Regions from separate parts of the Methylobacterium sp. P5_C11 genome, predicted to be linked through region 2. Evidence: predicted binding sites of a transcription regulator. Region 2 holds the regulator's gene; each other region holds the start of a gene.
What was found. Region 2 encodes PhoB, which activates phosphate uptake and scavenging genes when phosphate is short. Its sites were predicted from a motif close to TGTCATNNANCTGTCAT; they were not measured.

Region 1 (4,321 bases), on a different contig from region 2:
GCACGATCGCCCGGCGCAGGGCGAACATCAGCCCGACCACGTGCTCCGGCACGGTGTTGAAGGCGTAGTTGCGGATGTTGACGACCGTGATGCCCTGGGCCTTGGCCTGGGCCTTGTCGACCACGTCCGTGCCGGTGGCGGCGACCGCGATCAGCTTCAGGTCGGGGAGCTGCTTCAGGGTCTCGGCCCGCATCGGGACCTTGTTGATCAGCGCGATCTCCGCCCCCTGGAGGCGGGAGACGGTGTCCTCCGGCGTCCAGGTCGAGTCGTGCTCGACGTATTCGTGCGGGAAGTTGAACGGTCGAACCCTGGCGTCGAGGGATTCACGGTCCAGGAATACGATCTTCTTGGTCATAGGACCCCTCTCGGACGACGGGCAGTTTCCTCGATAGTCTTGTTCTTACTTGCGCGTCGGGGCGGGTCCGGCAACCCGGTCCCGCCCCGATCGCGTGCGCCGATTACGCCTTATGCAGCGGATTCTCGCGCAGGTAGCTGGAAGCGGCCGCGACGCCCGAGCCCGGCGTGACCTTGATGCCGCAATCGATCATGGCCATCTCGGCGCCCGCGATGGCGCCCAGCAGCGACAGTTCGTTCAGATCGCCAAGGTGACCGATGCGGAACACCTTGCCGGCGACTTTCGACAGGCCGGCGCCCAGCGAGAGGTTGTAGCGCTCGTAGGCGTGGGTGATCACCTTGGCGGCGTCGGCGCCCTCCGGCACCACGATCGCCGTGACCGTGTCGGAGTTCCACTTCGGCTCCTTGGCACAGGGCTTGAGGCCCCAGGCCGCCACCGCCTGGCGGGTCGCCTCGGCGAGCACGTGATGGCGGTGGTAGACGTTCTCCAGCCCCTCCTCCTTCACGACCTGCAGAGCCTCGCGCAGGCCGTAGAGCAGCGGAAGGACGGGGGTGTAGGGGAAATAGCCGGTGGCGTTGGCGGCCAGCTGGTCCTTCCAGGCGAAGTAGGCGTGGCCGAGCCGGTCGTTGCGGCCGGTGCCGCCCTCGGCGATCTTGAGTGCCTTCGGGCTGATGCAGATCAGGCCGAGGCCGGCCGGCAGCATGAAGCCCTTCTGCGAGCCCGCGATGGCGCAATCCACCTTCCAGGCGTCCATCTCGAACGGCAGCGAGCCGATCGACGAGATGCCATCCACGAACAGCAGCGCCGGGTGGCCGGCGGCGTCGATCGCCTTGCGCACCGCGCCGATGTCGCTGGTGACGCCCGTGGCGGTCTCGTTGTGGACGACCATGACGGCCTTGATCTTATGGTCCTTGTCGGCGCGCAGGGCCTCCTCGATCTTCTGCGGATCGGCGCCGGTGCCCCACTCCTCCTCCTGGACGACGACGTCGAGGCCGAGGCGCTGAGCCATGTCGACCCAGAGATGGCTGAACTGGCCGTAACGGGAGGTCAGCACCGTGTCGCCGCGGCAGAGGGTGTTGGACAGGGCCGACTCCCAGATGCCGGTCCCCGAGGACGGGAACAGGATCACCGTCCCGTTGGTCGAGCCGAACACCATCTTGGAGTCCTGCAGGAGCGGCTTCACGAGCTCGGGGAAGCTCGGCGACCGGTGATCCTCCGACGGCACGTGCATGGCGCGCAGGACGCGGTCCGGGATGTTCGTGGGGCCGGGAATGAAAAGGTGGTTGCGACCGGGGCGCCGGGTTGCGGCCATGATGTTTCCTCCGAAAAGTTCATTGCGCGCGGGCGTGAACCCGCGCCGGGTTGTTCAAGTGTCCTCGGGAGTCGGTCCGGCGCACCGGAGCCGGCTTGCGCCGCGCCCCCTCGAACGCCTTCCTCTGCCGTAAGTCGGGGGGCGCAGCGGAGCGGCAGGCGGCCTCACGCCGCTCGCGTCGCGGCACGCCCCCGCGCACCGGTCGCCTCCGAAATGCCGTCCCGTCCGACGGCCCCAGGGCCGTCCTCGCCGCCTTCCTGTCAATGTCCGGCCGAACTCGTGTCGAGCCGCCGGTTCCTGGTATTATGAGGCGGTGGAGCCGGAAAGGAAAACCGGAAAAACTTCCGGAACTTGGCAAAAAAATTTTTTGTGCGTCGCAACGAAGCCGATCCTGGGTTGAGAGCCCCTGAGGCGACGGAGGTTCGGCGCGACCGCCGCGCGCACAACCCGCGTCATCAAACTGAGACGTGATCCCGGTCAGGTTTCCGGCACCGTACAGCCGCCGGGAGAGGGTGCCGTGGCCGAGGTTGAGGAGATGCCGGTTCGCGTGCGGACGCTGTTCCTGTCCGACCTGCATCTCGGCACGCGCGGATGCCAAGCGGGCCTGCTGCTGTCGTTCCTGAAGGATTACGACGCCGACACGATCTACCTCGTGGGCGACATCGTGGACGGCTGGCAGTTGCGCTCCGGCTGGTACTGGCCGCAGGAGCACAACGACGTCGTGCAGAAGTTCCTGCGCAAGGTCCGCAAGGGCGCGCGGATCGTCTACCTGCCGGGCAACCACGACGAGTTCCTGCGGGACTACGTCGGCACGAATTTCGGGGGCATCGAGCTGGCCGAGACCGCGATCCACGAGGCCGCGGACGGCAAGCGCTACCTCGTGATCCACGGGGACCAGTTCGACATGGTGGTGCGCCATTCGCCCTGGCTCGCCCATCTCGGGGACGGCGCCTACACCCTGGCGCTGACCCTCAACACCCTGATCAACAAGGTGCGGCGGCGGCTGGGCCTGTCCTACTGGTCGCTGTCGGCCTGGGCGAAGCTGCGGGTGAAGAACGCGGTGAGCTTCATCGGCCGGTTCGAGACGATCCTCGCCGAGGAGGCGCGTCGCCAGGGTGCCGACGGCGTGATCTGCGGCCACATCCACCACGCGGCGGACCGGCCCATCGGCGCATTGCGCTACCTCAACACCGGGGACTGGGTGGAATCCTGCACGGGGCTCGTAGAGCACTACGACGGCCGCATCGAGGTCCTGCACTATCCGAGCCTCCTGCGGGCGCGGACGGCCGAGGCCGTGCCCCAGACTCTGCCGGGCCGGCGCGCCGTGGCTTGAGGACACCGCCGTGAAGCTTCTGATCGCCAGCGACGCGTGGCATCCCCAGGTGAACGGCGTCGTGCGCTCCCTGGAGCAGATGGTCCGCCGCGCCCCGGACCACGGCTTCGAGACGGCGCTGCTCTCGGTGGCGGATTTCCGCTCGCTGCCGCTGCCGGGCTACCCCGAGATCCGCCTCGCTTACGCGGGCCGCGAGCGGGTGGCGGCACGCTGGCGGGCGGAGCGGCCGACCCACGTGCACATCGCCACGGAAGGGCCGGTCGGCCTCGCGGCCCGGCGGCACTGCCTAACCCACGACCTGCCCTTCACCACGAGCTACCACACGCGGTTTCCGGAATACCTAGCCGCCCGTGCGCCGGTGCCGGAGGCGTGGTCCTACGCCTACCTGCGCCGGTTCCACAGTGTCGCCCGGGGCACGATGGTCAGTACCGCCTCGCTCCAGGACGAATTGTCGGCCCGGGGCTTCCCCCGGCTGATGCGCTGGACCCGGGGCGTCGATACCGGGCGCTTCCGCCCCGCCGAACCCAAGGATCCGCCGCCCGCGGACCTCGCCGGCCTGCCCCGGCCGCTTTTCCTCTATGTCGGGCGGCTGGCGGTGGAGAAGAACGTCGCGGCCTTCCTCGGCCTCGACCTGCCGGGGACGAAGGTCGTAGTCGGCGATGGGCCGGACCGGGCGCGGCTCCAGGCCCTGGCGCCCGGGGCGCGCTTCCTGGGCACCCGCACCGGCGCGGACCTCTCGGCGGTCTACGCGGCCTGCGACGCGTTCGTGTTTCCGAGCCTGACCGATACGTTCGGCATCGTGCTCTTGGAGGCCCTGGCCAGCGGCCTGCCGGTGGCGGCCTTCCCGGTACCGGGTCCCAACGACGTCGTCGGCGGGACGGAGGTGGGGATCCTCGATCGGGATCTGCGCGCCGCCGCGCTGGCGGCACTGGGCCTGTCCCGTGCCGCGTGCCGGGCCGAGGCCCTCCGCTGCGGGTGGGAGGTGAGCGCGCGGCAGTTCTTCGTCAACATCATCGAGGCGCATGGCGGCGCGCGGAGTGCCCGGGATGCCGCCTGACGCGTGACGGCGCCCGTCCGGGATGGCAGGAGGCGCCATGCCCTTCGCCAAGCCTCTCGCCAAACCCCTGGCCACGCCCCTCGCGAAACGTCCGGCCGCCCGGCCACCCTTCGATCCAGCCCGCGCCGCCACCTACCCGACGGCGATCGGCTGCGACGAGGTCGGGCGCGGCGCGCTCTGCGGCCCGGTGGTGGTGGCCGCGGTCTGGTTCGACCCGGCCGCGTTCCCGGCCGACCTGCTCGCCGCCCTCGACGACAGCAAGCG
Region 2 (16,883 bases):
CTTCGAGACGCTGACGCTCGCCCCGTACGACCGGCGGCTGATCTGGACGGACCTGCTCGACCCCGAGGAGCGCGCCTGGATCGACGCCTACCACGCCCGGGTGCGCGACACCCTGGCACACGGGTTGGACGCAGATACGCGCGACTGGCTGGAGCGCGCTACGGCGCCGCTGGAAGGGTGACGCACCGGCGCAGGACCCCGGTCGCAGGTCGTGGTAAGACCCGGCATCGTGAAAATGCCCGCCCTGGGCCGGACACGCCCCGCGTGAAACCGCGACCGCCCTGCGCGCGAAGGGACAGCATGATCCGCCGCCTCGCCATCCTGATCCTGGCCTGCACCGCGGGCCTCTCGGCCGCTGCCGCCCAAGGTCTCCCGCAGGGATTCCGCACGCCCCCCGACCTCGTCCGGTCGAGCCTCGTGGCCGAGCCCGCCGCGGTCGCCGGCGCGCAGCCTTTCACGCTGGCGGTGCGGATGCAGATCAAGCCCGGCTGGCACGTCTACTGGCGGAACCCGGGTGATTCCGGCCTGCCGCCGGAGGTCACCTGGACGCTGCCAGCGGGCTTCAACCCCGGGGCGATCCGGTGGCCCGCCCCGGAGCGCATCCCGATCGCGACGCTGATGAACTACGGCTACGAGGGCGAGGTGACGCTCCTCGTTCCGGTCACGCCGCCGCCGAGCCTCGACCCGGCGGATCCGGTGCAGATCCGGGCGAAGCTCACCTACCTCGTCTGCGAGACCGAATGTGTCCCCGGTTCGGCCGATCTGGCCCTCACCCTGCCGGTGGGCAAGGCCGACCCGGACCCGGCCAATGCGGCGCTGTTCGACCGTGCCCGGGCCGCCCTGCCCAAGCCGGCACTCTGGCCGCTCCGCGTGTCGAGCCAGGGTGACACCCTCCGGCTCGATTTCGCCGCGACCGGCCTCAGGCCGGATTCCATCCGGAACGCCGCGTACTTTCCCTATGCCGAGACGGCGATCGACAACGCCGCCGCGCAGGTGATGTCCGTCGACGAATCCGGCCTGCACCTCACCCTCGCCCGCAGCACTCCGGCCGATCCGGCGCCCGGCACGCTCCCCGGCGTCCTGACCCTCGACGAGCTGGGTGATTCCGGAACGCGACGCCTGGCCTTCGCGTATGGCGACGAGCCGGTGCTCCAGGCCGCCGCGGCCCCGGCGGCCTCGGCGGCGACCACACCGGCGGCGGCCACAACGGCGATCGGTCCCGATCTCGACGCCCTGACGATTGCGACGGCTGCCGCCTTCGCCTTCCTCGGCGGCCTGATCCTCAACCTGATGCCCTGCGTGTTCCCGGTGCTGTCGATCAAGGTGCTGAGCCTCGTCCGGCATGCCGGCGAGAGCCGGTCGCGGCTGCGCCTGCACGGCTTCGCCTACACGGCGGGCGTGGTGGGCAGTTTCCTGGCCCTCGCCGCCTTGCTGATCGCCCTGAAGGGCGGCGGCGCGGCCATCGGCTGGGGTTTCCAGCTGCAATCGCCCGCCGTGGTCGCGGGCCTCGCCTACCTGCTGTTCGCGATGGGCCTGAGCCTGTCGGGCGTCGTCCATGTCGGCGGCGGCCTCGCCGGGATCGGTGACGGCCTCGCCCGAAGGGCCGGCCTGAGCGGCTCGTTCTTCGCCGGCGTCCTCGCGACCCTCGTGGCGACGCCCTGCACGGCACCGTTCATGGGTTCCGCGGTGGGCTTCGCGCTGACCCAGAGCGCAGGGGTGGCGCTCGCCGTGTTCGCGAGCCTCGGCCTCGGCCTCGCCCTGCCGTTCCTGGTGCTGACGCTCTGGCCGCCGGCCCTGCGGGCGCTGCCGCGGCCGGGGGCCTGGATGGAGACCCTCAAGGAGATCCTGGCCTTCCCGGTCTACGCAACGGTGGCGTGGCTGATCTGGGTGCTGGCACAGCAGGTCGATCCCCAGGGTCTGCTGGCGGCACTGATCGGCCTCGTGCTGATCGGCTTCGCGGCCTGGGCCTGGGAGCACGGACGTGCCGGCGCGCCCACGGCCGGCCGGATCGCGCAGTCCGCCGCGGCCCTCGCGCTGCTCGCCGGGGCCGCCCTCGCGGTGACCCTGCCGCGGGACCGCATCGCGCCGTCGGCGCAGGCCGCCGACGGGGTCGAGCCGTTCACCCAGGCACGCCTCGCCGCCCTGATCGATGCGCACCGCCCGGTCTTCGTGGACATGACCGCCGCCTGGTGCATCACCTGCGCGGTGAACGAGGCGACCTCGCTCAACACCAAGGCCGTACGCTCCGCGATGGCCGAGCGCGGTGTGACCTACATGAAGGGCGACTGGACCAATCAGAACCCCGAGATCACCCGCCTCCTGGAGAAGCACGGGCGCAGCGGCGTGCCGCTCTACCTGCTCTACAGCGGCACCGGGGAGCCCCAGGTGCTGCCGCAGATCCTGACCGAGGGCACGGTCCTCGCGGCGCTGGAGGCGGTGCCGGCCGCGTCGGGCCGGAGCGCGGCGCTGGCCCGCTGAGGCTTTGAGGGGCCTAGCCCGCTCGAAGATCCGCGCGCCCGTCCCGCCGTCTTTGCGAGCGGAGCGAAGCAACCCAGCAGCGCCACGCTCACAGGCGTCCCGATGCCCTGGGTCACTTCGCTGCGCTCGTGATGACGGAACGGCCGGAGCGATGTCCTATCCGGACAGCCCGTGGGGCCGCCTCAGGCTTCGAGGGAGAAGGTCTCGTCGAAGGCGTAGCCGGAGCCGCGCACCGTCCGGATCGGGTCCGCTTGGCGCGGCCCGTTCAGGGCCTTGCGCAGGCGCCCGACATGCACGTCTACGGTCCGCTCGTCGATGTAGACGTCGTGACCCCAGACCCCGTCGAGCAGCTGCTCCCGGGAGAAGACCCGGCCCGGCGCCAGCATCAGGAATTCCAGCAGCCGGAACTCGGTCGGACCGAGATGCAACTCCTCGCCGCCGCGGCGGACGCGGTGGCCGGTGCGGTCGAGCTCCAGGTCGCCCGCCGCCAGACGGTCCGAAACGTGGGCGGGCTTGGCCCGGCGCAGAAGCGCACGGATCCGGGCGAGCAGTTCCGGTACCGAGAACGGCTTGACGATATAGTCGTCGGCCCCCGTGCCGAGCCCCCGGATCCGGTCACCCTCCTCGCCGCGGGCGGTGAGCATGATCACCGGCAGGCGCTCGGTCTCCCGGCGCGCCCGGATCCGGCGGCACAGCTCGATCCCTGAGAGGCCCGGCAGCATCCAGTCGAGCAGGACGAGGTCCGGGATCCGCTCCGCCAGCAGCAATTCGGCGTCGTCGCCGCGGGCAGCCGTGTCAACCAGGAAGCCTTCCGCCTCGAGATTGTAGCGCAGCAGCGTGGTCAGCGCCTCCTCGTCCTCGACGATCAGGACTTGCATGCTCACGTTTGATGACCCGTTCTACCAGCGGCCCCGCGGATGGTGCAGGAGGCACCGCTCCGCCTCAATCCGTACGCACGGCCTCTCTGGCGGCACCCCACAGGAGACGGCGCCCCCAGCCGCGGCGTACGGCCCGATTCCGGGTGCTCACGGAGCCTGGACACCGTCCACCGTCACGTAGTTCGAGGCATCGTTCTTCGGCCTGTCGCCCGCCAGGGTCTCGCCCGTGGCGAGGTAATGGATCGTCTCGGCGATGTTGGTGGTGTGATCGCCGATGCGCTCGACGTTCTTGGCGCAGAACAGGAGATGCGTGCAGAACGAGATGTTGCGCGGATCTTCCATCATGTAGGTCAGGAGTTCGCGGAACAGGGAATTGTACAGGGCGTCGATCTCGCCGTCGCGCTCCCAGACGTCGTGCGCTGCCTCGATGTCCCGGCTCGCATAGGCGTCGAGGACGTCCTTGAGCTGACCCTCGGCGAGGTCGCTCATGTGGCGCACGCCCAGAACGATCTTCTGTGCCGGCGCCTGATCGGAGATCGCCACCACCCGCTTGGCGACGTTCTTGGCGAGGTCGCCGATCCGCTCGAGATCGCCGGAGACGCGGATCGCCGAGATGGTCTCGCGCAGGTCGATCGCCAGGGGCTGGCGCCGGGCGATGAGCAGCACCGCGCGTTCCTCGATGTCCCGCTGGAGGGCGTCGAGGCGCTTGTCGGCCAGGATCACCGCCTGCGCGAGGGTGTCGTCCCGGCGCACGAGGGCGTCGGTCGCCTCCGCGGTCATCTTCTCGGCCACGCCGCCCATCTCCGAGATCGAGCGACGCAGGTTCTCCAAGTCGGTATCGTAGGAGGTGACGATATGGCCGGGCATGGTGGATCCTTCGATGGTGTCCCGGGGGCGGCGCTCCGGGGGGCGGACGGCGATCCGCCGGCAGACCCCGGAGGTGGAGCGGCGGTGCCCGGGGCCGGAGGGTTCGGGCAGGCTAGCCGAAGCGGCCGGTGATGTAGTCCTGCGTGCGCCGCTCCGTCGGGTTCATGAACATCCGGTTGGTCGGGCCGAACTCGACCAGCTGGCCCAGATACATGAAGGCGGTGAACTGCGAGATGCGCGCCGCCTGCTGCATGTTGTGGGTGACGATCACGATGGTGAACTCGTCGCGCAGCTGCTCGATCAACTCCTCGATGCGGCCGGTGGAGATCGGGTCGAGGGCCGAGGTCGGCTCGTCGAACAGGATCACCTCCGGGCGCTGCGCCACCGTGCGGGCGATGCACAGGCGCTGCTGCTGTCCGCCCGACAGGCCGGTGCCCTGCTGCTTCAGCTTGTCCTTCACCTCGTCCCACAGGGCGGCCTTGCGCAGGGATTCCTCGATCCGGCCGTCCAGCTCGGATTTCGGCAGCTTCTCGTAGAGGCGCAAGCCGAAGGCGACGTTGTCGTAGATCGACATCGGGAACGGCGTCGGCTTCTGGAACACCATGCCGATGCGCGAGCGCAACTCGTTCAAATCGACGGAGGGGCTGAGGATGTTCTCGCCGTCCAGCAGAATCTCGCCCTCGGCCCGCTGCTCCGGGTAGAGGCTGTAGATCCGGTTGAAGCAGCGCAGAAGGGTGGACTTGCCGCAGCCGGACGGCCCGATCAGCGCCGTGACCTGCCGGTCGTGGAAGTTGATGTTGACGTCCTTCAGTCCGTGGAAGCTCCCGTAGTAGAAGTTCAGGCCCTTGACGGCGATCCGTACAGGCCCGCCCTCTTCGGCGCGATTGCGGTTCAGATCGACCGTGGGGATCGCGGAGGCGGCGTTCATCGTCGTGTCCTCGAAGGGGGTCTCAGCGCGTGGGCTGCGGCTTGATCACGAGGCGCGCGATGATCGACAGCGCCAGGATCGTCGCGGTGATGAGGAGCGCGCCCGCCCAGGCGAGGCCCTGCCAGTTCGGGTAGGGCGAGAGGGCGAACTGGTAGATCATCACCGGCAGGTTCGCGACGCCGCCCATCAGGTTGGCGGAGAACCAGGAATTGTTGTTGAGGGCGGTGAACAGGAGCGGCGCGGTCTCGCCGGCGATGCGCGCCAGCGCCAGGATGATCCCGGTGACGATGCCGGCGGACGCCGCCCGCCAGGTCACGCTGACGATCACCGTCGAGGGTGGTGCGCCGAGGGCCGCGCCCGCCTCCCGCAGGGTGCCGGGGACAAGGCGCAGCATGTCCTCGGTGGTGCGCACGATCACCGGGACGGCGATGATGGCGAGGGCCACGCCGCCGGCCCAGCCCGAATAGGTCCCCATCGGCCGCACCATCAGCGTGTAGACGAACAGGCCGATCAGGATCGACGGCGCCGAGAGCAGGATGTCGTTGAGGAAGCGGATCAGCGCCGCGAGCTTCGAGCCGCGTCCGTACTCGGCCAGGAAGGTCCCCGCCATGACGCCCACCGGGGTGGCGATCAGGATGCCGATCCCGGTCAGCACGAGGCTCCCGAGGATGGCGTTGGCGATGCCGCCACCCTCGGAGCCGGGACCCGGGGTGGGGCTGGTGAACAGGGTCGGCGTGAAGCCGCGCACGCCCTGGACGATCAGCATCACCAGGATCGAGCCCAGGACCAGGGCGCCCACCAGGGTCGCGGCGGTGCAGGCGATGCGCAGCGTCCGGTCGGCGAGGCGGCGCCCCCGGCGGACCCGGCCGGGACGGCGCTGGGCGGTCGCGGCGATCGTGTTGGTGGCGTCCATCGCGCGAATTCCTCAGGCGGCCTTGACGCGGCGGGTCAGCAGCCGTGCGATGATGAGCACGACGAAGGTGATCACGAACAGGATGCAGCCCAGGGCCATCAGCGCGTTGAGCTGAAGGCCGTCCGCCTCGTTGAACTCGTTGGCGATGCGCGACGCGATGGTCGAACTCGGATCGAAGATCGACGCGGAGAGCCGGTTGGCGTTGCCGATCACGAAGGTCACCGCCATCGTCTCGCCGAGCGCCCGGCCGAGGCCGAGCATGATCGCTCCGATGATCGAGACGGCCGCCTGCGGAACCAGAACGTGGCGCACCACCTCCCAGGTGGTGCAGCCGATCCCGTAGGCGCTCTCGCGCAGGACGGTGGGGATCTGGTCGAGCATGTCCCGGGCGATCGAGGCGATGAACGGCACGATCATGATCGCCAGGATGATCCCGGCGGTCAGGACCCCGACGCCGGACGGCACCCGGGCGTAAAACAGCGTGCCGACGACCGGCATGCCCTCCACGAGGTTCGAGGTCGGGATCTGGACGAAGCGCGCGAAGAGCGGCGCGAACACGAACAGCCCCCACATGCCGTAGATGATGCTCGGCACGGCGGCGAGCAGCTCGATCGTCATGCCGACGGGCTTGCGCGCCCAGCCCGGGCAGAGCTGGGTCAGGAAGACCGCGATCCCGAGGGACACCGGTACGCCGATCAGCAGAGCCAGGAAGGCGGAGGCGACGGTGCCGATCACCGCCACGAGGGCGCCGTACTGCTCGGTCCCGACGTTCCAGGCGCTGGAGGTGAGGAAGGCGAAGCCGAATTCGCGGAAGGCGGGCCAGCCGCCGTACAGGATCGATCCGAGGATGCCGGCGAGCACGATCAGGACGAGCAGGGCCGCTCCGTAGGAGAACGTCCGGAACAGGGTGTCGAGGCTCCGGCTCGGCGCCTTCCGCGCGGTGGCAGCACGAGGTCGGCCCAGGGCGATCGAGTCTGTCAAAGCGGGCATCCGCGGTTCTCTGCGAAGGGTGGCGTGGTAGCGCGGTGCGATCTCAGAAGCGAGGGAGGAGGTTCTCACCTCCTCCCGGCCACGCTTACTTGGTGTAGACGGGCTTGCCGTCCTTGCCCTTCACGTCGTTCCACTCCTGGTGGATCAGCTCGACGACGTTGTCCGGCAGCGGGACGTAGTCGAGGTCGGAGGCGAGCTTGTCGCCGTTCTTGTAGGCCCAATCGAAGAACTTGAGCGTATCGGCGGCCTTGGCCGGATCGGCGGCATCCTTGTGGATCAGGATGAAGGTCGCCGCCGTGATCGGCCACGCCTCGTCGCCCGGCTGGTTGGTGAGCGAGATGCCGAAGCCCGGGGCTGCCTTCCAGTCGGCGCTCGCGGCGGCGGCCTGGAACGCCTTGTCGTCCGGCTGTGGATACTTGCCGGCCTTGTTCTGGAGCAGGGCGTAGGACAGCCTGTTCTGCTTGGCGTAGGCCGACTCGACGTAGCCGATGGCGTTCGGCACCTGCTTCACGGTGGCGGTCACGCCCTCGTTGCCCTTGCCGCCCTGGCCGACCGGCCAGGAGATCGTCGTGGCCGCGCCGTACTCCTTCTTCCAGGGCTCGGAGACCTGGGACAGGTAGGTGGTGAAGATGTTGGTCGTGCCCGACGCATCCGAGCGGTAGACCGGCGTGATGTTCGAATCGGGTAGCTTGAGCCCCTCGTTGAGCTTGGCGATCCGGGGATCGGTCCACTTGGCGATCTTGCCGGCGTAGATGTCGGCGAGGACGTCACCCGTGAGCTTGAGCTTGCCCGGCTCGATCCCGGGGATGTTCACTACCGGCACGACACCGCCCATGACCGTCGGAAACTGGACGAGGCCGTCCTTGGCCAGCTGCTCGCCCTTCAGCGGTGCGTCGGTGGCGCCGAAATCGACCGTCTTGGCCTGGATCTGCTTGATCCCGCCGCCGGAGCCGATCGACTGATAGTTAAGGCCCGAGCCCGTCTCCTTCCGGTAGGCCTCGGCCCACTTGGAGTAGACCGGGAACGGGAAGGTGGCGCCGGCACCCGTGATGTCGGCGGCGAGCGCCGCGGACGCCAGCTGAGCCGTCGCGAGGCCGACGGCGAGCGCGTAAGCGAAGGGTCTCAATGGAATCTCCGTTGCCGTCGGGCGGGATCCTGCGCCGCTCCGCCGGCAAGCCCGTGCCCGCGGCAGAGCTATGCGGCCGATCTTCCGAAGAGACCCAGCGCCGGCCGCCCGATGGCCGGCCGGTTACGACAGGGAGATGACACCGGCATGACATCGCGCCGCATCTCCGGCGGCACGGTTCCGGGGTCTCGTGCGTTCCTCACTGGTAGCACCAGAGGAAGGACGTCCGGATCGTGAGCGGCGAGGAGGTCGATACGGCGACGGACGCCGATCCGGCTTGGCTGGCTCTGCATGCCGAGCGGGAAGCCGTGGAACGCGCCCTGACCCTGGCGCAGGCCCGCCAGAAGTTCAGTTCGGATCCGGAGGTGGCCGCGACGGCGCAGATCGAGGAGGCCAAGCTTCTCGCAGCTCTCGACCGGGTGCTGACCTTGATTCGCGCCGCCGAATACCGCCGCCGGCCGGGTGCGCGCCGCTGGTAGGAAGGATGGTCGGGTCAGTTCGCCCGGCGCAACTCCCGCTCCTTCTGGCGCAGGCGCAGGAGGAGTTCCACGTGGGTGTCGGTGATCGGCTGCGTGTCGACGCTGCCCTCGTAGACCATGCGGAGTGTGAGGCCGAGCTGGCGGGTGTCGACAGCGCGCTTCAGAGGCTGTCCCGCAGGCAGGTGGCCTTCGGAATCGACGACTGACGGCTTCATGTCTCCCTCCCGCCCATCGGCCGCCTCGACCAGCCGCGGCTTCGGGATGGCGCCACTCTCACGATGAGTGGTTAACAAAGTGTTACTATCAACCAACGGTTAGGGTTGCTGCCAGGTTACGCGGCTGCTCCCTGGAGGAGGCGCGCGGCAGCCGCGCGGGCCTCGTCGGTGACCGTGGCGCCCGCCAGCATCCGGGCGATCTCCTCGCGCCGTTCGGCGACCGGCAGGCTCGCCACCCGGGTGGCGACCCGACCGGCCCCCTTCACGGGCGCCTTGGCGATCAGGAAATGGGTCTCGGCCCGCGCCGCCACCTGCGGCGCGTGGGTGACGGCGACGACCTGTACGGTCGCGGCCAGCCGGGCGAGCCGCAGCCCGATGGCGTCCGCCACGGCGCCCCCGACCCCGGTATCGATCTCGTCGAAGATGAGGGTCGGGGCCGAGCCCTTGTCGGCGAGCACGACCTTCAGGGCCAGCATGAAGCGCGAGAGCTCGCCGCCCGAGGCGACCTTCATCATCGGGCCCGGCTTGGTGCCGGGATTGGTCTGCGCCCAGAACTCGACACGGTCGGTGCCGGCCGGATCCCGCGAATCCGGGTCGCTGGCCATCTCGGTGATGAACCGGGCGCGCTCCAGCTTGAGTGGCGGCAACTCGGCCTTCACGGCGGCATCGAGCTGCTTGGCCGCCCGGCGGCGCCCGGCGCTGAGCTTCTCCGCCGCCTCGGCATAGGTCGCCTCCGCGGCGCCAAGCGTCTGCTCCAGGCCCGCCAGAGCCGCCTCGCCGGCATCGATCGACGCCACGTCGCCGGCATAGCGCTCCGCGAGGGCCGCGAGGTCGTCGGCGGCGACATCGTATTTCCGCGATGCAGCCCTCAGGGCAAAAAGCCGCTCCTCCACGCGCTCCAGGTCGCGCGGGTCGAACTCCGTCTCGGCCACCGCGGCGTCGAGCACCGCACGGGCCTCGTCCAGGGCGACCATCGCGGCGTCCAGGGCGGTCACGCAGGGATCCACGAGGGCAGGCAGCTGCGCGGCGCGGCGTTCCAGCTTGCGCAGGGCGGCGGAGAGATGGGGCACGCCCGAATGCGGGCCGCCGACAGCCTCGAGGGCCTCGTTGAGTTCGCGCGCAACCTTCTCGGATTGCTGCATGACGCTGCGGCGCTCGGCGAGCTGAGCCTCCTCGCCCGGCTGGGGCGCCAGTTCGGCCAGTTCCTCCACGGCGTGGCGCAGGAAGTCGGCCTCCTTGCGGGCCGCCTCCACACGGGCGCGCTGCTCGGCGAGTTCGGTGCGGGCCGTCCGAACCGCCCGCGCGGCCGCGCCGACCTTGGCGAGCTGGGAATGGAGACCGCCAAAGGCATCGAGGATCGCCCGGTGTGAGGCGGGGTCCGCCAGCGCTCGGTCGTCGTGCTGACCGTGGATCTCCACGAGGGCTGCGCCGATCGCCCGCAGGACCTGCACGCCCACCGGCTGGTCGTTGACGAAGGCGCGGGTCCGGCCATCCGCCAGCTGGGTGCGGCGCAGGATCAGGTCGCCCTCGGTGTCGATCTCGGCCTCGCCGGCAATCCGGCGCGCCGGATGATCGACGGGCAGGTCGAACACCGCCGTGACCACGCCCTGCGCCTCGCCATGGCGGACCAGGCGGCCGTCGCCCCGGCCGCCGAGAGCGAGGGCGAAGGCGTCGAGCAGGATCGATTTGCCCGCACCCGTCTCCCCGGTCAGGACGCTGAGCCCGGATCGGAAATTCAGTTCGAGCCTGTCGATCAGGACGATGTCGCGGATCGCGAGCTGCGCCAGCATGCGGCGACGGGGTTTCCTCAGGACGGGACCGCAGACATAAGGCCGCCGCGGCGCGGATTCACCCCAAAAATGCGTCGCACCGCGTCAGTCGGTGTGCCGCAACGGGAAAGGCCCGGAGCGGCGGCTCCGGGCCCTCGTGTTTCGTGGAACGGGCCTCTGCAGGCCCGGATCCTCACTCGGCCGAGGCGGTCTTGCCCGTGACCGTGCGGTAGATCTTCGACAGGAAGGAACTCTTCTCCTCCCGCGGCTCCAGGCCACCCTGGGCCAGGAGCGCATGCGCGTCCTTGTACCAGGAACTCTCTGGGAAGTTGTGCCCAAGCACCGCGGCGGCGTTCTGCGCCTCCTGGGTGATGCCCAGCGCCCAGTAGGCCTCGGTCAGGCGCTCCAGCGCCTCCTCGGCGTGACGGGTAGTCTGGTACTTGGCGACCACGTCGCGGAACCGGTTGATCGCGGCCGGGAAGTTCCGCTTCTCCAGATAGAAGCGCCCGATCTCCATCTCCTTGCCGGCGAGCTGGTCGCGGGTGATCTGGATCTTCGCCCTGGCGTCGGTCGCATACTCGGAGGTCGGATACTTCTGGACCAGCTCCTGCAGGGCGACCAGGGCCTTCTCGGAGCGATCCTGATCACGGGTCACGTCCGGGATCTGCTTGTAGTTCGACATCGCCAACAGGTACTGCGCGTAGGCGGCATCCTTGCTGGCCGGGTGCCGTTGCAGGTAGCGCTTCGACGCGTTGATGGCGTCGTCGTATTTCTGGCCCTCGTAGTTGGCGTAGGCCGTCATCAGCAGCGCCTTCCGGGACCAATCGGAATACTGGTACTGCTTGTCGAGGTTGTCGAACTTCTTGACCGCGCCCTCGTAGTCGCTGTCCTCGAGCTTGGCCAAGCCGTCGCTGTACAGCTTGTCGGCCGGAACGTCCGGGACGACCTCGGGCTTGTACTTCTCGGCGAACAGGTTGGTCGGGTCGAAGTCGCAGCTGCCGAGACCCAGGCCGAGGATGGCCACGAGGGGGGCCACGAAGGCCGCCGCCCGGCGTTGACGAATGGTGACAGGCATCTGGCGCTCTTTCCCGGATCCGGCGCCGTCTCGCGCCGTCATGCCATCGCGTGGGTGGATCCGGCCCGCCCGGGGCCGTGCCCGCCGTTCACGGACCGTTAAACCGTGCCGTTCGATTCGGGCACGAAAGCGGCAAGGCTGCGGCGGCCAGGATCGGTTGGCGGCTGTGTCCCGCGGGTCACAGATGGTTGGCTACAGGTCGCCCGCGAAGGCGGCCAGGCCGAGGCCCACGCCGAACTCGGACAGCACGGTCTCGCGGCGCGAGCCCTGCGCCTCGACGATTGCGTAGTTCGAGCGGTCGGCGAAGAGGGCCGACAGAACGCCGACATTCATCCGGTGGCCGCCGCAATGGGAGCGGTAGGCGCCCTGGATCGGCAGTCCGGCCAGGGCGAGATCGCCGATCGCGTCGAGGATCTTGTGGCGGACGAACTCGTCCTGGAAGCGCAGGCCCTCGGGGTTGACCACCGCGGTCTCGCCGACCGCCACGGTGTTCTCCAGCGACGCGCCGAGGGCGAAGCCGGCCTTCCAGTACCGTTCCACGTCCCGCATCATGCCGAAGGTGCGGGCGCCGGCGATCTCGCGGCGGTAGACGGCGGGGGACAGGTCCATCGCCTTGCGGGAGCGGCCGATCACGGGGCTCTCGAAATCGATCTCGACGTCGAGGCGGAAGCCCCGGTCGATCGGGCGCAGTTCCGCGAAGGACGTCCCGGTCTCGATGCGGACGTGGCGGAGGATCTTTAGCCAGCGCCGCGGCGTGTCGCAGGTCGCGATCCCGACCTGGTCGATCGCCTGGACGAAGGGGAGCGCGGATCCATCGAGAATCGGCATCTCGGGGCCGTCGATCTCGATCAGAACGTTGTCGACGCCGAGCCCGTAGAGGGCGGACATCAGGTGCTCGACGGTGGCGACCGCCCCGGTCTCGACGTCCCCCAGAACGGTGCAGAGTTCCGTGGCGGAGACGAGGGCGTGATGCGCCTTGATCAGGCGGTCGTTGCCATGGGTGGTGCCGGTGCGGAGGAAGGCGACGCCGTGATTGGCGGGAGCGGGGCGGATCGTGATCTCGGCGGGATTCCCGGAATGAACCCCGATGCCCGAGAGAGTCGCCGGCCCCTTGAGGGTCGTCTGTTTATGCGTTCGCATTCCTTAGCCCCCGGGCGCGATCCGTTCCCGACACCCCGACCGGGGGTGAGGAGAAAAACACAGATCCGTCCGCTGCTTGATGCCCTGGTCCACGCGATCAGGTTGTGTCCCGGCGCGCGTCGTCTCGTTCTTGTCGTTTCTATAGCTGCACCGCACAGGGCAGCCAAATCACGGATTCTTACGGTCTGTTACAGACACGCTTACCGGTCGGTTGCCACAAAATCTTGATCCACCAGAGGCTTAAAGGTTGGTTAAGACGTGGCTAACCGACGGCCGTTCTGTGGCGCGGATGCACCACGCAGGAAGCCTCGCCAGCCGCGGTCAGTGGCCGATCGCGGCCCCAGCGAAGCGACTTAACAACCAAGGGTTGCCTTGCTGCAGCGCGAAGGGCCGGCGGTGTCCCGCCGGCCCCCGTGGCGTCCGCGACGCGGACGGTTCAGTTCGCCTGACGGCGCAGGAAGGCCGGGATTTCGAGCTGATCGTCATCCATCATCCGCGACTGCGGGGCGATCCGACCCTGCGGGTCGAGACCGCCCTGCGCCGGACGGTATTGCGGGACCGCGGGCGCGGCCGGCGCACGCGGGGCCGCCGGCGCGTGGGCCTGGGTCACCTGGGGCTGATGCATGTGCGGCTGCGGGGCGACGGGGGCCGCAGCCCGGGGGGCCGGGGCGCTACCCTCCATCTCCTCGCGGCGGCCGCCGAAGCCGACGGTGGCGAGCCGGCGCAGCAGCGACGTCCGCTTGGATTCCGGGGCGGCCTCCTCGGCAGCGCGGTTCGCCATGATCTGCGTCTGGGCGATCGGCGGCAGCTCGTGGATCTGCGGCATCCGCGGGGCGCGGGCGAGGGGCGTCCCCGTCGGGGCGACGGGACGCGGCGGCACGAACGGACCGGCCTGATAGCTCGGTGCGGTCTCGGCCGGCTGCGGCGCCGGTGCCGGGACGAACGGCGCGGCGGCGCGCGGCTGGGCCGGCGCCAGCACGACGTCGTCGCGGGTGACCGGCGCGGCGTCGAGGCGGTTCTCGATCCGCGGCTCGGAGTGCGGCTGCGGCGCCGGGGCCGAAGCGACGCTCGGCGCCGGGGCGACCGACTCGGTGCGGATGCTCGGAACCGGCGAAGCGGCGCGCGAGCGGGCCTCGGCGCGCAGGCGCTCGGCAACCTCGGCGATGCGCTGCTCGGTCTCGGCGATGGCCGGGTTGTTCGGCGAATTGGCCGAGATCAGCAGCGGCTCGATGCCGGTGGCGACCACCGAGACGCGGATGATGCCGTCGAGGCTCTCGTCGAAGGTGGCGCCCAGGATGATGTTGGCGTCCTGATCGACCTCCTCGCGGATTCGGGTGGCGGCCTCGTCGAGCTCGTACAGGGTCAGGTCCGAGCCGCCGGTGATCGAGATCAGCAGGCCGCGGGCGCCCTTCATGGAGACGTCGTCGAGGAGCGGGTTGGCGATGGCCGCCTCGGCGGCGCGGTTGGCGCGCTTCTCGCCGGAGGCCTCGCCGGTGCCCATCATGGCCTTGCCCATGCCGCGCATGATCGCCCGCACGTCGGCGAAGTCGAGGTTGATGAGACCCTCCTTCACCATCAGGTCGGTGATGCAGGCGACGCCCGAGTAGAGCACCTGGTCGGCCATCGCGAAGGCGTCCGCGAAGGTGGTCTTCTCGTTGGCGACCCGGAACAGGTTCTGGTTCGGGATCACGATCAGGGTGTCGACGGCGGCCTGAAGCTCCTGGATGCCGAACTCGGCGGTGCGCATGCGGCGCATGCCCTCGAACTGGAACGGCTTCGTCACGACGCCGACCGTCAGGATGCCCATGTCGCGGGCGGCGCGGGCGATGACCGGGGCGGCGCCGGTGCCGGTACCACCGCCCATGCCGGCGGTGATGAAGCACATGTGGGCGCCCGAGAGCTGGTCGCGGATCTCGTCGATCACCTCGTCGGCGGCGGCCGAGCCGACCTCCGGGTGGGAGCCGGCACCGAGGCCCTGCGTGACGCCGAGGCCCATCTGGATCACGCGCTCGGCCTTCGAGGAGGTGAGCGCCTGCGCGTCGGTGTTGGCCACGACGAACTCGCAGCCGAGCAGGCCCGATTCGATCATGTTGTTGACGGCGTTACCGCCGGCGCCACCGACGCCGAAGACGGTGATGCGGGGCTTCAGTTCCCGGATGTCCGGCGCCTGGAGGGTGATGGCCATGGTGTCGAGCCTCTCGCTAACTGTGCTGTCCGTGCGACGCCTGAGCGCCGGATTCTCTTCGACCCGCCCGACCACCCGGGCGGGCGCGAAACCTAGAAGCTGTCCCGGAGCCAGCGGCCGACCCGGTTCAGGTAGTTGTCGGTTCCGGTCGCCGCGAAGGCGCCGTGCCCCCGCGGCTCGAAATGCTCGGCATGGGCGACCTGCGGGTAGACCAGCAGGCCGACCGCCGCCGAGAAGGCCGGACCCTTGGCGGCTTCCGGCAGACCCCGGATGCCGAGGGGCCGCCCGATCCGCACCTGACCCTGGAGGACGCGACGGGCGACCTCGGGCAGACCGACGAGCTGACTGGCGCCGCCGGTGAGGACCACGCGCCGCCCGGCCTGGGCGGCGAAGCCCGCGTCCCGCAGGCGGTCGCGGACCAGCTCGACCACCTCCTCGACCCGCGGCTTGATGATCCGCACGAGTTGCGAGCGCGGGATGTGGGCCGGGGCCTCGCCCTCGTCCTCGCCGACCCCGTGGACCGCGATCATGTCGCGGTCGTCGGAGGGGGTGGAGAGGGCCGAGCCGTAGAGGGTCTTCAGCCGCTCGGCCGCCGCCATGCGCGTGGAGAGCCCGCGGGCGATGTCCATGGTGACGTGGTGGCCGCCGACTGCCAGGGCGTCGACGTGGACGAGATGGCCGCCGGAGAACACGCCGACGCTGGTCGTGCCGCCGCCCATGTCGACGACGCAGACGCCCATCTCGGCCTCGTCGTCGACCAGCGCCGAGAGCCCGGCCGCGTACGGCGTGGCGATCACCGCCTCGACTCCGAGGTGGCAATGCTCCACCGCCAGCATGACGTTGCGGGCCGCCGCCAGCTCGCTGGTGACCACGTGCAGATCGACGCTGAGCGCCTCGCCGATCATGCCCGACGGGTCGATGACGGCGCCCTGCCCGTCCAGGGCGTAGCCGGTGGGCAGGGCGTGCAGCACGGCCCGGCCGGGGCTGACGCCGTGGGCGCTCGCGGTCTCGAGCACCCGCTCGACGTCGCTGCCCGTGACGGTCCCCGAGCGCACGTTCACCCGCGCCTGGAAATGCTGGGAGGCCAGACGCCCGCCCGACATGTTGACGATGACCGACTGGACCTCGACCTTGGCCATCCGCTCGGCCGCGTGCACGGCCTGGCGGATCGCCCCCTCGGCGGCCGCGAGATCGACGATGGCGCCGCCCTTCAGCCCCAGCGAGCGCTGGTGGCCGATGCCGATGATGCGCGCGAGATGCGTGCGGCCGCGGAGGGTCGAGAGCGCCTCGGCGGGCTGCAGCTCGGCGATCAGGCAGACCACCTTGCTCGTGCCGATATCGAGCACCGAGAGGGTGGTCGAACGCCGGGCGGAGAGCGGCTTCAAGCGCGGCGTGAGGCCGTGTTGGCTGTGCATTGACGCTACCGGACGCGGGAGGCGGGACGGGCGGAGATCGTGGTCGAGGTCATCAGCTGGCCGCGCCCTTCTTCTTCGCCTTCTGGGCTTCCGCACGGGCCGCGGCGGCCTCCTCGGTCAGGCGCACAACGAGGCGGTCCCGCATGCGCAGGTCCACCGCGATGATGTCCTTCTCCAGAAGGCCGGCCTCGCGCTCGAACCGGACGAGGCGGGCGAGCGCCGCGGCCGGATCGACCTCGGGCAGGCGCACATCGATGCCGTCGAACTTGAGGGTCCAGCGCCGGCCGGACACGTAGGTGCCGGCCTTGATCCGCTCGGCGAGCGGACCGGCGGCGGCGACGAGGGCGAGATATTCCGGAAGCTTGGTGTTGGCTTCGTCGCCGACCACGAGGGGGAGGCTGGCGTAGCGGTCGTCCCGCATGGCG
Region 3 (4,321 bases), on a different contig from region 2:
CAGGGCGGCCTTCAGGCGCTCGCGGCCGAGATCGCCGAGGACGCGGCCGCCACCAAGCTGGTGCGCGCCGCCGGCAAGCGGGTCCACCTCGTGGCGAGTCCGTTCGAGCAGCCGCTCGGCCCGCGCGGCTTCCGCGAGGTCTGGGCGCGGCAGCTGCGCTGGGCACGGCTGCGGCGGGTGACCTTCCCGCTGTTCTTCGCCCCCGAGATCGGCAGCGGCGTCCTGCTGCCGGCCCTCCTCGTCGCCCTCTGGGCCGGCAGCCTCGCGGGCCTCGCCGGCGCTGCCGGCCTCGCCGCCCTGTGCTATGCCGCCGAGCACCGGCTCGCATTCCGCGCGGGCTGGCACCGTTCGCCCCGCATGCTGGCGGCCTTCCTGGCGCGCGACGTCCTGATCCCGGCGATCTGGCTCGGCGCCTGGATGCAGAGCGCCATCGTGTGGCGGGGCAACGCCATGGATGTGCGTCCCCGGCGGGCCGCCGATGCGCGTCCCTACGCGCCGACGGCCTGACCGCTCGACGATCGGAGGCCGAGACGTGTCGCGCCGCTACGCCCTCTATTGCCTGCCTGCCCCGGGCTCCCGGCTGGAAGCCTTCGGCCGGTCCGTCCTCGGCACCGACTCCGTCGCGGGGGCAGCGGTCCCGCACCCGGAGGGCTTGAGCGACCTCGCCGCCGTCACGGCGGGCGCCCGGGTCTACGGGTTCCACGCCACCCTCAAGGCGCCCCTGCGCCTCGCGACGGGCACCACGGAGGCGGATCTCGTCGCCGCCACCCGCGACCTCGCGGCCGCCCACCCGCCGGTGGCGGTCGGAAATCTGGTGGTCGCCGCCCTCGGGCCGTTCCTCGCCCTGGTGCCGGAGGCCCCGCCGCCGGGCCTGGGGCTCTTCGCCGCCGAGTGCGTCGCCGCCCTCGACCCGTTCCGCGCGCCGCTCACCGAGACCGAGCGGGCCAGACGCCGCCCGGAGCGCCTCGACCCGCGCGGGCGGGCGCTGCTGGCGCGCTGGGGCTACCCGTACGTGTTCGAGGCCTTCCGCTTCCACATGACCTTGACCGACGCCCTGCCGGAGGCGGAGCGCGACGCGTGGCACCGGCGCCTGTCCGAGGCCTATGCCGCCGCCGGGCCGGATCCCCTCGTGATCGACGCCGTCTGCCTCCTGACCCAGGACGGGTCGGGCTCGTTCCGGCTCCTGGCGCGCCTGCCCTTCGGAGAGGCCCGTGGTTGACCGCGCCCTCGGACTCGAACCCGCGATCGATCCCAYCGCCCGGGTCGTCGATGGCCGCCTCGGCCGCTACACGGAGGTCGGCGCCCGCACCCGCCTCACCGAGACGATCCTCGACGACTATTCCTACATCGGCCAGGATTGCGAGGTGATCTACACGACGATCGGCAAGTTCTGCTCGATCGCCGCCAGCGTGCGGATCAATCCCGGCAACCACCCGATGGAACGCGCGTCGCAGGCGCACTTCACCTACCGGGCGCACGCCTATTGGCCGGACGAGGCGGACGAGCCGGCCTTCTTCGACCGGCGCCGGTCGAGCCCGGTGGCGATCGGCCACGATGTCTGGATCGGCCATGGCGTCGTGGTGCTGCCCGGCCGCACCGTCGGCACCGGCGCCGTGGTGGGCGCGGCCGCCATCGTCACCCGCGACGTCGAACCCTATACGATCGTCGTCGGCAATCCCGCCAAGCCGGTCCGGCGCCGCTTTCCCGAAGGCGTCGCCGCGCGCCTGATGCGTCTGGCCTGGTGGGACTGGGATCACGAGCGCCTGCGCCGGGCGCTCCCGGATTTTCGCAGGCTGCCCATCGAAGCATTCCTGGAGAGATACGAAGATTAAGTCGGCTATCGAACTACAGTCGCTGCGCCGGCAAACTTAATCGACCTGTATTCGTCATCCAATCGTCGTGAAATCGGCGTTTAGCTGCGGCCATTCCCCGGCGGATGGTGGCATGCTGGTTATCGAGGGTCTCACGCGCCAATACGGCGACCGGCGCGCCGTCGACGGCGTGTCGCTCCGGATCGAGCCGGGGAGCTTCGTCGGCGTGATCGGCCGGTCGGGTGCCGGCAAGTCGACGCTGCTGCGCCTCATCAACCGGCTGGCCGACCCCACGTCCGGGCGCATCCTCCACGAGGGGCGGGACGTCACGGCCCTGCAGGGCCGAGCCCTGCGGGCGTGGCGCACCCGCTGCGCCATGATCTTCCAGCAGTTCAACCTCGTCGGCCGCCTCGACGTGATGACCAACGTGCTGATGGGCCGCCTCAGCCACGCGCCGAGCCACCGATCCCTGCTGCGCCTCTGGTCCGAGGAGGACCGCGCCATGGCGCTCGCGGCCCTGGAGAGCTTCGACATGGGCGAGTTCGCCGGCCAGCGGGCCGACGGCCTGTCGGGCGGGCAGCAGCAGCGTGTCGCCATCGCCCGCGCCCTCGTGCAGGAGCCCGAGATCCTGCTCGCCGACGAGCCCGTCGCCTCCCTCGACCCGCGCAACACCCGCTTGGTGATGGACGCGCTGGCCGAGGTGAACCGGCGCTACGGCATCACGGTCCTGTGCAACCTGCACTCCCTCGACCTCGCCCGCGCCTATTGCGACCGCCTCGTCGGCCTCGCGGCCGGCCGCGTCGTGTTCGAGGGCGGCCCGTTCGACCTCACCGAGGACGTCGCCCGCCGGCTCTACGGCCTGGAGGCCGGCGAGGTGCTCGATGATGCGGCCCAGCGCGAGGCCGAGCAGCGGGCGGCGATGCCGGGCCGGCCCGGCTTTGTGCCGGCCCGGCCGGTGCGCGAGGCCGCCCTCGGCGCCTGAACCGGGCCATCCGGCCCCAACACCAACGACGGATCGGGAAACGCCCGGCCGGCCCCGCGGCCGGCCGAACCCGCGACACACGCCGACACGAAGGACGACACGATGATCACCCGACGCACCCTCGCCGCCGCCGCGGCCCTCGCCCTCCTCGGCCTGCCGGCCGCCGCCCAGGACTGGAAGGCCCAGTACCCCGAGTTGACCCTGGGCGTGATTCCGGCCGAGAACGCCTCGGGCACGTCCGACCGCTGGGCGCCGCTCACCGCCTACCTGACCAAGACCCTCGGCGTGCCGGTGAAGCTGCGGGTGGCGAGCGACTACGCGGCCGTGATCGAGGGCCAGCGGGCCGGGAACATCCAGATTGCGTGGTACGGGCCGGCCTCCTTCGCGCGGGCCGTGATGACCGGCGTGAAGATCGAGCCGATCGTCAACCAGAAGCACGAGACCGGCGCCTCGGGCTACTATTCGGTGGTCTACGTGCTGGCTTCCAGCCCGTACAAGACGGTCGAGGATCTCAAGGGCAAGAACCTCGCCCTGGTCGATCCGAACTCCACCTCCGGCAACCAGGCGCCGCGCTTCTTCCTGAAGCGGGCGGGCTACGACGTCGAGAAGTTCTTCGGCAAGACCTTCTTCGCCGGCAGCCACGAGAACGCCGTGCTGGCGCTCACCCAGGGCACGGCCGACGCCGCCGCCAACCTGTGGAATTCCGAGACTGACACGATGGTCACCCGCATGGCCGCCAAGGGCATGCTCAAGAAGCCCGACGGGACGCCGATGCAGCAGTCGGACTTCCGGGTCGTGTTCAAGTCCGACTTCCTTCCGGAGGGACCCTTCGCCATGCTGGAGAGCCTGCCGGACGACCTGAAGGCCAAGATCCGCGCCGCCTTCGTGGCCCTGCCGAAGGCCGACAAGGCCGCCTTCGACCGGCTCTCCGACGGCAAGGACCAGGATCTCACGCCGGTGACCCTCAAGGATTACCAGCCGATCATCGACATGCTGCGGTTCAACGACGAGCAGCGCCGGAAGTCCTGATCCGGAGCCGCCGGACTTGCGCGGTCCGACACCCCTGTCGCCGGAGCGGGCAGCCGCCCTCTCCGGCCTCTACGCAGCGGCGACCGGCGCCGCCCGTCGCCGCACGCTGGCGAGCTTCGCCGTCGTGGCGCTGCTCGCCGTCGTGGCCGGGCTCGCCGCCGAGGTGCGGCCGCTGGTCTTCGCCGAGAACATCGGCAAGTTCACCGCCTACATCCGGCAGATCCTGCCGCCGATCGGCCTCGAGCACCCCCTCGAGGACGTCCGCGCCTGGTACTGGGGCCTGCCCAAGTGGCTCGGCCTGCTGGGCGAGACCCTGCTCATGGCCTATCTCGGGACGCTGCTCGGGGGGCTCGCGGGCTTCGCCCTCAGCTTCGTGGCCGCCGCCAACCTCGTGCGGTCGCGCCTGCTGCGGCTCGGCGCGAAGCGCCTCCTGGAGCTGTGCCGCACCGTCCCCGAGGTGGTGTTCGCGCTGATCTTCGTGATCGCCTTCGGCCTCGGC

Region 1: ACXJKQ_RS02440 (UDP-2,3-diacylglucosamine diphosphatase) is a predicted target of PhoB. The motif match lies at 2,118-2,134, and genes of this name have one in related genera.
Region 3: phnC (phosphonate ABC transporter ATP-binding protein) is a predicted target of PhoB. The motif match lies at 1,885-1,901, and genes of this name have one in related genera.

Annotation. Positions count from the first base shown of each region.
Region 1 covers NZ_JBFULS010000002.1:131,409-135,729, forward strand. Annotated here, with positions in the region: gene ACXJKQ_RS02430 (D-2-hydroxyacid dehydrogenase) at 1-355, opposite strand, end outside; gene ACXJKQ_RS02435 (aminotransferase class V-fold PLP-dependent enzyme) at 459-1,667, opposite strand; gene ACXJKQ_RS02440 (UDP-2,3-diacylglucosamine diphosphatase) at 2,185-3,000, shown strand; gene ACXJKQ_RS02445 (glycosyltransferase family 4 protein) at 3,011-4,057, shown strand; gene ACXJKQ_RS02450 (ribonuclease HII) at 4,095-4,321, shown strand, end outside.
Region 2 covers NZ_JBFULS010000007.1:67,861-84,743, forward strand. Annotated here, with positions in the region: gene ACXJKQ_RS06345 (aminopeptidase P family protein) at 1-181, shown strand, start outside; gene ACXJKQ_RS06350 (protein-disulfide reductase DsbD family protein) at 301-2,478, shown strand; gene phoB (phosphate regulon transcriptional regulator PhoB) at 2,661-3,356, opposite strand; gene phoU (phosphate signaling complex protein PhoU) at 3,504-4,223, opposite strand; gene pstB (phosphate ABC transporter ATP-binding protein PstB) at 4,336-5,151, opposite strand; gene pstA (phosphate ABC transporter permease PstA) at 5,174-6,064, opposite strand; gene pstC (phosphate ABC transporter permease subunit PstC) at 6,077-7,054, opposite strand; gene pstS (phosphate ABC transporter substrate-binding protein PstS) at 7,140-8,180, opposite strand; gene ACXJKQ_RS06385 (hypothetical protein) at 8,414-8,659, shown strand; gene ACXJKQ_RS06390 (hypothetical protein) at 8,674-8,874, opposite strand; gene recN (DNA repair protein RecN) at 8,991-10,664, opposite strand; gene ACXJKQ_RS06400 (outer membrane protein assembly factor BamD) at 10,837-11,718, opposite strand; gene lpxC (UDP-3-O-acyl-N-acetylglucosamine deacetylase) at 11,911-12,858, opposite strand; gene ftsZ (cell division protein FtsZ) at 13,295-15,043, opposite strand; gene ftsA (cell division protein FtsA) at 15,136-16,458, opposite strand; gene ACXJKQ_RS06420 (cell division protein FtsQ/DivIB) at 16,511-16,883, opposite strand, start outside.
Region 3 covers NZ_JBFULS010000025.1:58,029-62,349, forward strand. Annotated here, with positions in the region: gene ACXJKQ_RS15230 (ceramide glucosyltransferase) at 1-507, shown strand, start outside; gene ACXJKQ_RS15235 (DUF1045 domain-containing protein) at 533-1,219, shown strand; gene ACXJKQ_RS15240 (chloramphenicol acetyltransferase) at 1,212-1,832, shown strand; gene phnC (phosphonate ABC transporter ATP-binding protein) at 1,945-2,793, shown strand; gene phnD (phosphonate ABC transporter substrate-binding protein) at 2,896-3,822, shown strand; gene phnE (phosphonate ABC transporter, permease protein PhnE) at 3,839-4,321, shown strand, end outside.